Linked DNA regions of Algoriphagus sp. Y33. The protein of the gene in region 1 interacts with the protein of each later gene in a pairwise test. Links are inferred from orthologs where the notes say so. Each region holds a gene or a part of one and is shown on either strand. Other genes may lie near its edges. The genes, in order: def and ID165_RS23390.

Region 1 (6,211 bases):
CAGGAGTAGGAACTCTGAATGCCATACCGGTCAATTTACCGTTAAGTTCAGGAATCACCTTACCCACCGCTTTAGCAGCTCCCGTAGAAGAAGGGATTATATTTTGCCCTGCGCCACGGCCACCTCTCCAGTCCTTAGCAGAAGGTCCGTCAACAGTTTTCTGTGTAGCAGTAGTCGCGTGAACTGTAGTCATCAAACCTTCCTCGATTCCCCAGTTGTCATTCAATACTTTGGCGATTGGAGCCAAACAGTTTGTAGTACAGGAAGCATTAGATACAAAAACCATGTCAGAGGTATAAGAATCTTCATTCACACCCATTACGAACATCGGCGTATCATCCTTTGACGGTGCAGACATTACTACTTTCTTAGCGCCTGCATCGATGTGACCTTGTGCAGTTTCTTTAGTCAAGAAAATACCTGTTGATTCGATCACATAATCAGCCCCTACTTCACCCCACTTAAGGTTGGCAGGGCTTTTCTCTGAAGTAACACGGATGCTATTTCCATTTACTACCAATTGGCCGTCTTTCACCTCTACTGTGCCTTTGAAGGTACCGTGAGTAGAGTCGTACTTAAGCATATATGCCATGTAGTCGACGTCGATCAAGTCATTGATCGCTACTACCTGGATATCTTCTCTTTCTTGTGCAACTCTGAACGCCAAACGTCCGATTCTACCGAATCCGTTGATTCCAACTTTAATTTTGCTCATTGTTATTTTGATTTTACGTATAGGTTTGATTCCTAAATCTCCCCTTAGAGTACATGCCTCTTTTGGCTAAAAATCTCTCTGGGATGGCTAAGTTATTACATTTATTTGGCTAGCCCAAACTATCTGGCAATCCAATAAAAGCCAGATTAAATACAATCGATTTCGATGATTATTTTTTTCTTAAAAATTCTGAAAAATCTCATTTTACAATGCTTTTGCCTATTTTGAAATCTGAATTAGGCAATTTTTAACGTTTGAAACAGCAACCATAGCCCAGCAAAAAAACTGGCTACGTATTTATCCATTTGGAGGGAATGTATTTACGCATCAGTGATCAAGGATTTCATGAAGGTAAATGAAAGTGTTTTTTTGGGTTTTGAGGAGAAATAATCCAATTTGTGAAACGTGATTTTTGGATTGGGAAATAAAAAACAGGCTATATTTTCTTCTCAATGAATTGCATAAACAAAAAAACCGGGATTTCGCCCGGTTTTTTTGTGAAAATCGATAATTATACCAATTGTGCCAACACTTCATTAAGCGTAGCGCTTGGCCTCATTGCCTGAGAAGCCAATGCTGCATCAGGCCTAAAATAACCACCGATAGTTACCGGTACCCCTTGTGAACCGTTCAATTCAGCTACAATTGCAACTTCTTTTTCAGCCAATACTTTTGCAACCGGAATGAATTTAGCTTTCAAATCCCCATCTTTATTTTGCGCAGCAAGTGCTTCTGCCCAGTAAAGTGCAATGTAGAAATGGCTTCCTCTGTTGTCCAATTTTCCAACTACTCTTGCAGGAGACTTGTCATTTTCGAGCCACTTCCCCGTAGCCTGATCAAGCGTCTCGGCAAGCAGCAAAGCTTTGTCGTTATGGAACGTCTGTCCCAAATGCTCTAGAGAAACAGCAAGTGCAAGAAATTCACCTAAGGAATCCCAACGCAAGTGGCCTTCGGTGACGAATTGCTCCACGTGCTTTGGCGCAGATCCACCTGCTCCGGTTTCAAACAAGCCACCGCCGTTCATCAACGGCACGATTGAAAGCATTTTGGCTGAAGTACCCAATTCCAAAATCGGGAACAAATCAGTCAAGTAATCTCTCAATACATTTCCCGTAACAGAAATCGTGTCCATGCCTTCTTTGATGCGCGCCAAAGAAAGATTTGTTGCCTCCACAGGTGAAAGTATAGAAATCTCCAGTCCAGTCTGATCATGCTCCAATAAGTACTTATTTACTTTTTTGATCAGCTCTGCATCATGTGCGCGCTGAGGATCTAACCAGAAGATAGCCGGAGTATTAGAAAGTCTTGCTCTGGTCACGGCCAATTTTACCCAATCCTGGATAGGCGCATCTTTTGTTTGGCACATTCTCCAAATATCTCCCGCTTCCACCTCGTGCGAAAAGATTTCATGCCCGTTTTGATCCAGTACTTTTACCGTACCTGCATAAGGGATTTCGAAAGTTTTATCATGAGATCCATATTCTTCAGCTTTTTGAGCCATTAGCCCTACGTTAGGCACAGAACCCATAGTAGATGGATCAAAAGCTCCATGCGTGCGGCAAAAATCAATCGTAGCCTGATAAACACCTGCATAAGATCTATCCGGGATGATCGCCTTGGTATCCTGGAGTTTGCCGGACTTATTCCACATCTGACCGGAAGTCCTAATCATCGCTGGCATAGAGGCGTCGATAATGATATCACTTGGCACATGTAGATTGGTAATCCCTTTGTCGGAATTAACCATAGCCAAATCCGGACTATCTGCAAGGCAAGCTTCAATATCAGCCTCTACCTCGGTTCTCTTCGGAATAGAAAGTTTATCCAGATTGGAGATCAAGTCTCCGAATCCATTATTCACATCAATTCCTACCTCGTTGAAAGAAGCAATATGCTTGGCAAAAACGGGCTCAAAAAACACTTTCACTGCATGGCCAAAGATGATAGGATCAGAAACCTTCATCATCGTGGCTTTCATATGAAGGGAGAAAAGAACACCCTGGTCTTTTGCATCAGCTTTTGCTTTTCTCAGAAATGCCGTCAAAGCAGCAATACTCATAGTAGAAGCATCTATTACTTCGCCTGCCTGAATCTTCAGTCCGGATTTAAGAATCTCTTTTCTGCCGTCCGCACCTTGCAATTCAATTGAAACAACAGCCTCATCCGCCATGGTGTGGGATTTTTCGCTTCCGTAAAAATCACCTTCCGTCATACTATCCACATGAGACTTGGAGTCTGCCGACCACTTTCCCATAGAATGCGGATGCTTCCGTGCGTAAGCCTTCACTGCTTGAGGAGCTCTACGGTCTGAGTTTCCTTCACGGAGTACAGGATTCACCGCAGAACCTTTGATTTTGTCGTATTTGCTTTTAATCTTCTTTTCCTCGTCAGTTTTTGGCTCCTCCGGATAATCCGGAAGCCCATATCCCTGCGACTGAAGCTCCTTGATCGCAGCTTTTAGCTGAGGAATTGACGCAGAAATATTCGGAAGCTTTACAATATTGGCTTCAGGGGTTTTGGCAATATCTCCCAATTCCGCCAAGGTATCAGGCAGCTGCTGCTCAGGAGTCAGAAACTCAGGGAAGTTGGCGATGATTCTGGCAGAAAGCGAAATATCACGTGTCTCTACCGATACTCCGGCAGATTTGGTAAATGCTTCTACAATGGGCAATAGGGAATACGTGGCCAAAGCCGGAGCTTCATCAGTCAGCGTATAGAGGATTTTTGGAGTTTGGTTACTCATGGTTTTAAGAATTCAAAAAGGCTAGTTACACCCGGAATCTTCAATCGACCATTCTTCGGTCTTACTCATTTTACTTCAAAATGGAATGGAAAAAGAGAAACAGGGTCTTAAAATATCGCGGCTAAAATACGGAAAATATCCTTGTTTCAAATTCCGCTCGCATAAAGTACTGACTGTCTGAAAAAAGGATTACTTGACCAAAAAATCATCTGCGTCCATCCAAGCCGGAAATTTCTCCCGATAGCCATCCAGTGCCTCCATCTCCAAGGTCACAAGGGTGATTTTCTCGCTTTCTCCCAAAAAACTAAGCTGATTCCCTTTGAAGTCATAGACGGCAGAATGTCCGTTGTACGCTATTCCATTCCCATCCTCTGCCACTCTATTCACCCCAATGGAATAAGACAAATTCTCTATAGCCCTTGCCGGCAAAAGCGCATCCCAAGCGGAAACTCTCGCTGCCGGCCATGAGGCAATATAAAAAATAAGATCATAGGCCAATTCCCCACCGATCATCCTATTTCTAGACCAGACAGGAAATCTAAGATCATAGCAAACCTGTGGACAAATCTTCCAGCCTTGCAAAGTAAAAACCGGCAGCCGTTCTCCCGCAGTAAAAGACTTCCCTTCTTCTGCCATTCTGAACAGATGCCGCTTGTCATAGTGCTGAATCATTCCGTCAGGACTCACCCAAAGTAAGCGATTGTAAAACTTCCCGTCCACATTGATAATCGCACTTCCCGTAATGGTGGTGTTTTTCTGTTCAGCGATCTGTCGCATCCACTTGCAGACAGTAAGATTCATGGGTTCAGCGAGTTCAGCTGCATCCATGCTAAATCCTGTGGGAAACATTTCCGGCAGGATAATCAAATCAACTCCCTCTTCTACTCCCCAAAGCTTCTCTTCCAGCATAGCCAGATTGGCAACTTTATCTTTCCAATGAAGATCCGTTTGTACAAGTGCTATGGTGAGTTGGTCTGCTTTGATCATTTTAGCGGGTAAATCATTCGGTAATCAGTGGATATTTTACCCTTACTTACATCAATCAACTTGGATTTTACCAGTCGTTTCTTCAGGCCTTTCAGGTAGTCCACGAATAGAATTCCTTCCAAGTGATCGTATTCATGCTGAATCACACGAGCTGTCATCCCTGAGAATTCCTCCTCCTTCAGATTCCAGTTTTCATCGTAATACTCGATAGTCAATGTCTCCGGACGCGTGATCTCCGCTCGGACTTCAGGAATACTCAGACATCCTTCCTCGAAGCTGTAATCATCCCCATATTCATCCAAAATTATCGGATTTATAAAAGCCCTTCGAATTCCGACTTCTTCATCATCTTCGTCCAGCATCAACGTGCTATCGATCACAAAAAGGCTGATACCCTGATTGATTTGAGGTGCCGCAAGCCCTACTCCACTGGCATTATCCATAGTGGCAAACATATTCTTGATCAGTTCGTCAAGTGCTGTGCCTTCGGTAATTTCTTCTGCCTCTTTCTTCAATATAGGGTTACCGTAGGCAACTATTGGGTAAATCATTGTCTCTCTAAATAGGATTGTAGAATAATTGCCGCACTCACCTTATCTAAGTTCCCGGCTTTTTCTTTTCTGTCTTTCTTTTTACTTCCCATGGAAATCATGCTCTGCATGGCCATTTTGGAAGTGAACCGTTCATCAACAAGTTCAATTCTTTTATCCGGAAAAGCCTTTGAAAGCCTGTCCTTCATGGTAATCACTTTGGGAGTCATCTCATTGTCCTGACCATTCAATCTCTTAGGGTAGCCAAGGACCAGGGTATCCACTTCTTCTTTTATGAAGTAGCTTTTTAGATAATCGAGAAGCTTAGAAGTCTCGATAGTCTCCAAAGGATTGGCCAACATTTTCAGTGAATCGGTAACGGCTAGCCCCGTTCTTTTAGTTCCCAGATCAATCGCAAGTATTCTGGGCATCAGTTTTTCCCCGTTTTTTTACGAATTTGACGTAGTGCTTCTCTTTCCAGCTCTACAGCCTTCGGAAAAAGGAGTTCATCTTCAATCTTTGCATGAATCCTTAGTTCGTGCTCGAAATTCTGCAACTCATGATAAAGCACTTTCATGGTAAGCGGGGCATTCGGCTCCAACGAATAATCAGTGGTCAGTCTCCTAATTCCTTCCATCTCATCCTCATGAATCTCGTGCTGATCGGCCAGCAGGTGAACGGGATCCCTTTCCAAAATCGTAATCGCATCCTTCAGAGAAAATCTGTTCTCTTCAATATCCTGAAGCAATTCAATTCTCTTGAACAGCCTGCTTTCCTCTTCGTGAATATGATGAATAAAATCCTCCACAAACAATGGAAACATAATCCGAAGATCTGCCATCAAAGAAGCAAACCGGGGTTCCGGTATTATTCCGGAGATGATATTGGAAAGAAAAGGCAATTCCTGTCGCACAAAGTAATAGTGCTTCTTTTTCAGGTATGCAACCAAAATTTCTATCGGATTTAGGTAAAGCTCTTCGGTGGAAGGCTCCTTCCGTTGAGCCCATGATTCCAGCTCTGTAATCAACTGGCTGGAATGCACTTTATGTTTCTTGCAAACCACCTCAAGCGACTCCGTAGGGTATTGATAGAAGCTGATTCCGAAATAATGCAGCACAGAAGCAAAGACATAGTTTTCAGAAACCAAATCTCCCACTAAGGCCTTTTCAAAGTCATCAACAGTTCGCATGTTGCAAAAATAATTTTTTTTAACAGAAAAAAGGGGAATAAATTGAG
Region 2 (6,180 bases), 5.7 Mb from region 1 along the record:
AGACTTGCCAAAACCCGGTAGTAGTGGTTTTGAAAAATTCAATTGCAGGCTTCCTGCAGAAGTGAATTCATAGGAAGCTAGAGCAGGAGGACTTTCATCAGGCGACAAGTCAAAGACTGAATTTTGTCTTCCTGGTGTTCCCCTTATTGGATCAACAGATGGAACTAGAAATTCACTTTGCTCACAGGCATAAAACGGATTGGTAACTTCCAAACTGTAACCTCCACCCGCAAACTCACTTCCTCCCCAGCTATTTGTAGAATAGGAAATGATGTCAATCAGATTTCCCCGATCGTCTTTTAAACTTAGCTGATCACCTGAATTCAACAGAGTAGGCCAACTTCTTATAGGAATTACTTTTCCATAATCCTCCAAAAATGCAGCTTGATTTTCAGCAGCCAGAAGCAGGAATTCTCCCGGTCGAATCCATTCTTCTTGTAAATTCACGGTGGATCTGGAATTAGACCAAGATATTCCGTCAAGCCTGATCTCGTATTCTCCTGCATGATAAACCTCCACATATTCTACATTCGGAAGATCGAGGTCAGGTTTGGGAGCAGGCATGAGTTCGTTGATCACAAGCATTTTGGAAGGAATAAAAGTAGGATCCCAAAACTGAAAGGAAATCAGCGTATCGCGAAGGAAATTTCCATCCAAATCAGGAATTTGTGAAATCCCTACATCATACGTCTCTCCCATTTCCAGCTTTTCTTGAAAAGTCAAATACACTAAAGAATCAGAATTGAGTTTAGCACTTACGGGCTCCTGTCCAGCCAGCCTATAGTTGATAAGAAATTCAGAAAAGACGGGATCCAATGCTTCATCAAATTGAATCTCAACTTGTTTTTCATCATAACCACGGACATGCTTGACCTTTGGGGGAGTTTTATCCTCTACAATTTCCCCAAAGTCAAAATCATCCATCAGCCATTTTGCACAAGTCCCTGTACCTGGTCCGTAGCGGATTTCCAGACGGAGAAAAACTTCCACATCTTCAGAAAAATCATCCGGCAAGACCAACTCAAACAACCTAAAATCCTGATCTTCATTACCAAACTCCATTGCTCCTCCTAAGATTTCCCGCTCATAATAATCTCCATCCAATTCCCTTCCCAAGCTATAATAAACCTCCGCAGCTCTGTTGCCAGAGCCATTTTTGACTGACCTGGCCCAGAACCGCACTTTTGGGGCATTGAGGTTTTGTGGCGAAAGTCTAATTGTAATTTCACCATTGAAAGAAGAAATAGGCTGCACTGCCAAAGCTTTGCTTCCATTTCTACCTAGTCCATTTGCCTGATAAATACGGGAAGAACTACCCCTGAGCTCATTCGCATACCAGTCGGGCAAAAATTCATTGGGATAATTCTGGACGACAAATTCACTTTCAAAATCCTGGCTCAGATTGTTAACCTGAGCTTCCTCTGAATCACTCTGCACGAAAACAGAGAAATAGATCAATTGCCAAATAAAAAATAAGCCTGCCATATCCTTGTCAGATAAAAAGTGTAACCTAAATATACTAATCAAAATTATCTCAAACTATGCTTTATGTTGATTTTTATGGGGTTTTGATTAAAATTTTTGGGGGACAGGCCTGAAAATGAATCCGTAGCACTTACTTTTGTGCTTCAAAAATTTTCAACAACTACTTAAAATCTGATGAAATTAGCAGTGGTAGGAGCTACCGGCTTGGTAGGCTCAGAAATCCTAGAGGTGCTCGCAGAGCACAATTTCCCTTTTGACGAACTTCTATTAGTCGCCAGCGAGCGATCAGTAGGTAAACAGATCGAATACAAGGGTAAACCCTACACTGTTATCGGTCTTGCTGAGGCTGTTTCATTGAAACCTGAGGTGGCTATTTTTTCAGCTGGCGGGAGCACTTCCACAGAATGGGCTCCTAAGTTTGCTGAAGTAGGTACTATTGTCATCGATAATTCTTCAGCCTGGAGAATGGATCCGACCAAAAAACTGATCGTTCCGGAAATCAACGCAAAAGAACTGACCAAAGAAGATAAGATTATCGCAAATCCAAATTGCTCTACCATCCAAATGGTATTGGCTCTGGAGCCTTTGCGCCAGCGCTACGGCATCAAAAGAGTAGTGGTATCCACTTACCAGTCGGTGACAGGTACGGGCAAAGCGGCAGTGGATCAGATGATGGCTGAGCGTGCAGGCGAAACCCCAGAAATGGTCTATCCGCACAAAATCGACATGAACGTACTTCCCCATATAGATGTGTTCCAGGACAACGGCTATACAAAAGAGGAAATGAAGATGATCAAGGAGACCAAGAAAATCTTCAGTGATGATACAATCCAAGTAACTGCAACTACAGTGAGAATCCCAACTATGGGTGGCCACTCGGAGGCAGTAAACGTGGAGTTCAAAGAAGACTTTGATTTGGCTGAGGTTCGTGAATTGCTGGCTGCAGCTCCGGGAGTAATCGTACAGGATGACCCGGCCAACTTCATCTACCCTATGCCGATCACTGCGCATAAGAAAGACGAGGTATTCGTAGGCCGCTTGAGAAGAGATGAATCTCAGGCGAATACGCTGAATATGTGGATTGTAGCTGACAACCTTAGAAAAGGCGCAGCAACCAATGCAGTACAAATCGCTGAATACGCACTCGCAAACGGCTTGATTTAATGGATTTGACCCAATATCATCGGGCCGACTTCCAACAATTTGTGCAGGATCATCTTACCGAAGATCCTGCACTTTTGCTTTTTAGGCATCAGGGCAAAACTGATTTTGACCTAAAGGCAGCCGTACAACAGATCTCAGCAAGACAAAAAGCAGCCAAGAAACTTCCTACTTGGACATCCAAACCTGAACTGATCTTCCCCCCTTCTATTTCTTTGGAGCAAAGCTCATCCGAGCAAACTGCTGAATTTAAGGCCAGGAAGAGAAAAGGTCAGCTGATGATAGATCTCACTGGAGGATTTGGAGTGGATAGTTATTTCTTAAGCAAGCATTTTGAAAAAGCCATTTACTGCGAGCAGCAGGAGGAACTGGCGGAGATTGCAAAGCATAATTTAGATATTCTTGCCCCGTCTAAATTCACTATCGCAACAGGTAACGGACTGACCTTTTTGGTTCAGACTGAACACCATTTTGACCTGATCTATGCTGACCCTGCACGTAGAGGAAAAGGCAACCAAAAGCTTTACAAACTGGCGGATTGCGAGCCTGATGTGGTCAGCTCATGGGAAATGATGAAAAGCAAAGCCGACTCGATTTTGTTGAAAGTATCGCCTATGCTGGATATTTCTCAGGCACTCAGTGAGCTTCCTGATATCAGGAAGGTGCAAGTGATTTCCGTAAAAAATGAAGTGAAAGAGTTGCTCTTACACTGGAGCAAAAGCTCTTCGGAATTTCCTTTGGCAGTAGAAGCTATTGATCTGAGTGGCAGGGAAACTTGTTTTTCATTTGAGCCAAGCGAGGAAGAAGAAATTACTTCAAAGTTCGGGAAAGTAGACAAGTATTTGATTGAGCCATTTTCAGCAGTATTAAAGGCTGGGGCATTTAAGACATTTGGAGAACGATTTGGCTTGAGAAAACTAGACCCAAATAGCCACTTGTACACTTCATCTGAAGTTCCGAAAGAAATCCCCGCTAGAATATTCCAAGTGATTCAGGAAGTACAGCCCAAGAAAACTGAGATTAAAAAGTTATTTCCTTCAGGAAAAGTGAATGTAATTACCCGAAATTACGCCACAGGTTCTGAAATTTTGAAGAAAAAACTAGGAGTAAAAGACGGTGGGGAAGATTTTTTGATCGGCACAAAAACCCAAAGCGGATTCAAGGTTTTTTGGTGTAGCTTGGCTAAGCTAGAATAAAGAACTTCGGATAGGCTTTAAGTTTCTAATCCCAGCCAGGATAGCTCATAGCACTCAATTGCCATAACAATCCAAATGAAGTAAATAAAAAAAGCTTCACTAGTCCGGCATGTGGGGAAGAAGGACAACACATTGAATCTGCTGACTTTGCGAAAACTTAGCGCACTTTGCGGCTAAAAAGAAAAAAGTGAAGGATCACTCCTTCACTTCTTCATAATCGACGTACTCACCGCCTTTAATATCCTTGTGAATCTTTTCTTGTTGCCGTTTTGGGACATAATCCACGACTACCTCATCCTTCGGGGTAGAAGCATGCCGCTGGGCACGTTGCTCCTCCCTGGCCACTTCATTCACCTGCTGGGCAAACTTAGCCAATTTGCTTCGAAGGAAATATCGGATTAGCTGGCCCAGAAGCCAGCCAATCCCTAAAAGAATAACTACAAATTTTAATAATCCGCCCATCGGCTCTTTTTTTTGGTTCGAAATTATCTACTCAGATACAGATTTCTCTCTGCGTAGATTTTCAAGAAATAATCATCCATCAGATCATCGATAAAGTAAATCGCTTCACCGGTGGATTTCATTTCAGGACCCAATTCTTTATTTACTTTCGGGAATTTATGGAAAGAGAAAACAGGCTCTTTGATAGCATAACCTTTCTTGTAAGGTTTGAATTCAAAATCGGTAACTTTTTTCTCTCCCAACATCACCTTTACGGCGTAATTCACATAAGGTTCTCTATAAGCCTTGCAAATAAACGGCACTGTACGGGAAGCTCTCGGGTTTGCCTCGATGATATAGACCTTATCGTTTTTGATTGCAAACTGAATATTGATCAATCCGACAGTTCTCAGGGCAAGGGCAATTTTCTCCGTGTATGTTTCGATCTGGCGAATCACCAAATCTCCCAAGTTATATGGAGGAAGTACGGCGTAAGAATCACCTGAGTGGATTCCCGCAGGCTCAATATGCTGCATGATTCCGATGATATATACATTCTCCCCATCACAAATCGCATCAGCTTCCGCTTCAATAGCCCCTTCCAGAAAGTGATCGAGCAGAATCTCGTTATTGGGAATATCTCTCAGCACATCCACCACATGCTGCTCCAGTTCCTTCTCATTGATCACGATCTTCATCCCTTGACCACCCAACACGTAGCTGGGACGTACTAAAAGAGGAAATCCTATCGTCTTACAAAGCTCTAGCGCTTCGTCAGTATTGTGAATCGTTCCAAACTCAGGATAAGGAACATCCAGATCTTTCAAAAGAGACGAAAATCTACCTCTGTCTTCAGCCAAATCCAAAGCCTCGAAGCTTGTACCGATAATCTTGATACCGTATTTCTCCAGCTTCTCAGCAAGCTTCAAGGCAGTCTGCCCTCCCAGCTGCACGATCACACCCTCAGGCTGCTCGTGAAGGATGATCTCGTAGATATGCTCCCAGAATACCGGCTCAAAGTAAAGTTTATCCGCAATATCAAAGTCCGTTGAAACCGTCTCCGGATTACAATTGATCATGATCGTCTCATAGCCACACTCCTTAGCCGCCAAAACTCCATGTACACAAGAGTAATCGAATTCAATTCCCTGACCTACGCGGTTCGGACCAGAGCCTAGTACTACTACTTTTTTACGGTCTGATTTTACAGATTCATTTTCAGATCCAAAAGAAGAGTAATAATACGGAGTCTTAGCTTCGAATTCTGCTGCGCAGGTATCCACCAATTTATACACACGCTTGATGCCCATTTCCTTGTATCGCTTGTCGAAAACTTCGCTTTCCAAGCAATCAAACAGGTGCGCAATCTGGCGGTCAGCATAGCCTTTACGTTTAGCCAGGTCCATCAATTCCACAGGAATTGTATCTAACTTATATTTCCCTATTTCCTTTTCCAAGTGGATCAATTCCTCAATCTGCTTCAAGAACCACTTGTCGATCTTGGTCAGATCCTGGATAGTACGGAAGGAAATCCCAAGCTTGAATGCATCATAGATATGGAAAAGTCTGTTCCAGCTGGGATTGGCCAAGGAATACAAAATCTCATCCTGATTACGTAGTTCTTTGCCATCTGCCCCAAGACCATTTCTCTTGATCTCAAGAGACTGGCAAGCTTTCTGAAGTGCTTCCTGGAAGTTTCTTCCAATTCCCATCACCTCTCCTACTGACTTCATCGACAGTCCTAATCTCCTGTCAGCCCCCTTGAACTTATCAAAGTTCCAGCGTGGCACTTTCACGATCACATAATCTATAGAAGGCTCAAAAAATGCCGAAGTTGTTCCGGTAATTGAGTTTTTCAATTCATCCAGGTTGTAACCTATAGCTAACTTAGCCGCTA

What was found.
Region 2: the proteins of def (region 1) and ID165_RS23390 interact in binary tests that used the Escherichia coli proteins (3 or more experiments, as listed by UniProt). The link is inferred for Algoriphagus sp. Y33 from one-to-one orthologs.

Annotation. Positions count from the first base shown.
Region 1 is NZ_CP061947.1:34,295-40,505, reverse strand. The notes cover bases 3,220-6,211. They hold def (peptide deformylase), read right to left. Parts: upstream 4,997-6,211; coding sequence 4,442-4,996; downstream 3,220-4,441. Other genes in these bases: ID165_RS00135 (hemerythrin domain-containing protein), read right to left, coding at 5,406-6,164; ruvX (Holliday junction resolvase RuvX), read right to left, coding at 4,993-5,406; ID165_RS00150 (amidohydrolase), read right to left, coding at 3,648-4,445; ID165_RS00155 (NADP-dependent isocitrate dehydrogenase), read right to left, coding at 3,220-3,458. In the rest of the region: gap (type I glyceraldehyde-3-phosphate dehydrogenase), read right to left, coding at 1-715; more of ID165_RS00155, read right to left, coding at 1,227-3,219. UniProt on the Escherichia coli protein: Removes the formyl group from the N-terminal Met of newly synthesized proteins. Requires at least a dipeptide for an efficient rate of reaction. N-terminal L-methionine is a prerequisite for activity but the enzyme has broad specificity at other positions.
Region 2 is NZ_CP061947.1:5,686,899-5,693,078, reverse strand. What follows is about bases 694-3,654. They hold ID165_RS23390 (aspartate-semialdehyde dehydrogenase), read left to right. Parts: upstream 694-1,659; coding sequence 1,660-2,649; downstream 2,650-3,654. Other genes in these bases: ID165_RS23385 (class I SAM-dependent methyltransferase), read left to right, coding at 2,649-3,654; ID165_RS23395 (lamin tail domain-containing protein), read right to left, coding at 694-1,485. Also shown: more of ID165_RS23395, read right to left, coding at 1-693; more of ID165_RS23385, read left to right, coding at 3,655-3,842; ID165_RS23380 (DUF4834 family protein), read right to left, coding at 4,038-4,304; carB (carbamoyl-phosphate synthase large subunit), read right to left, coding at 4,328-6,180.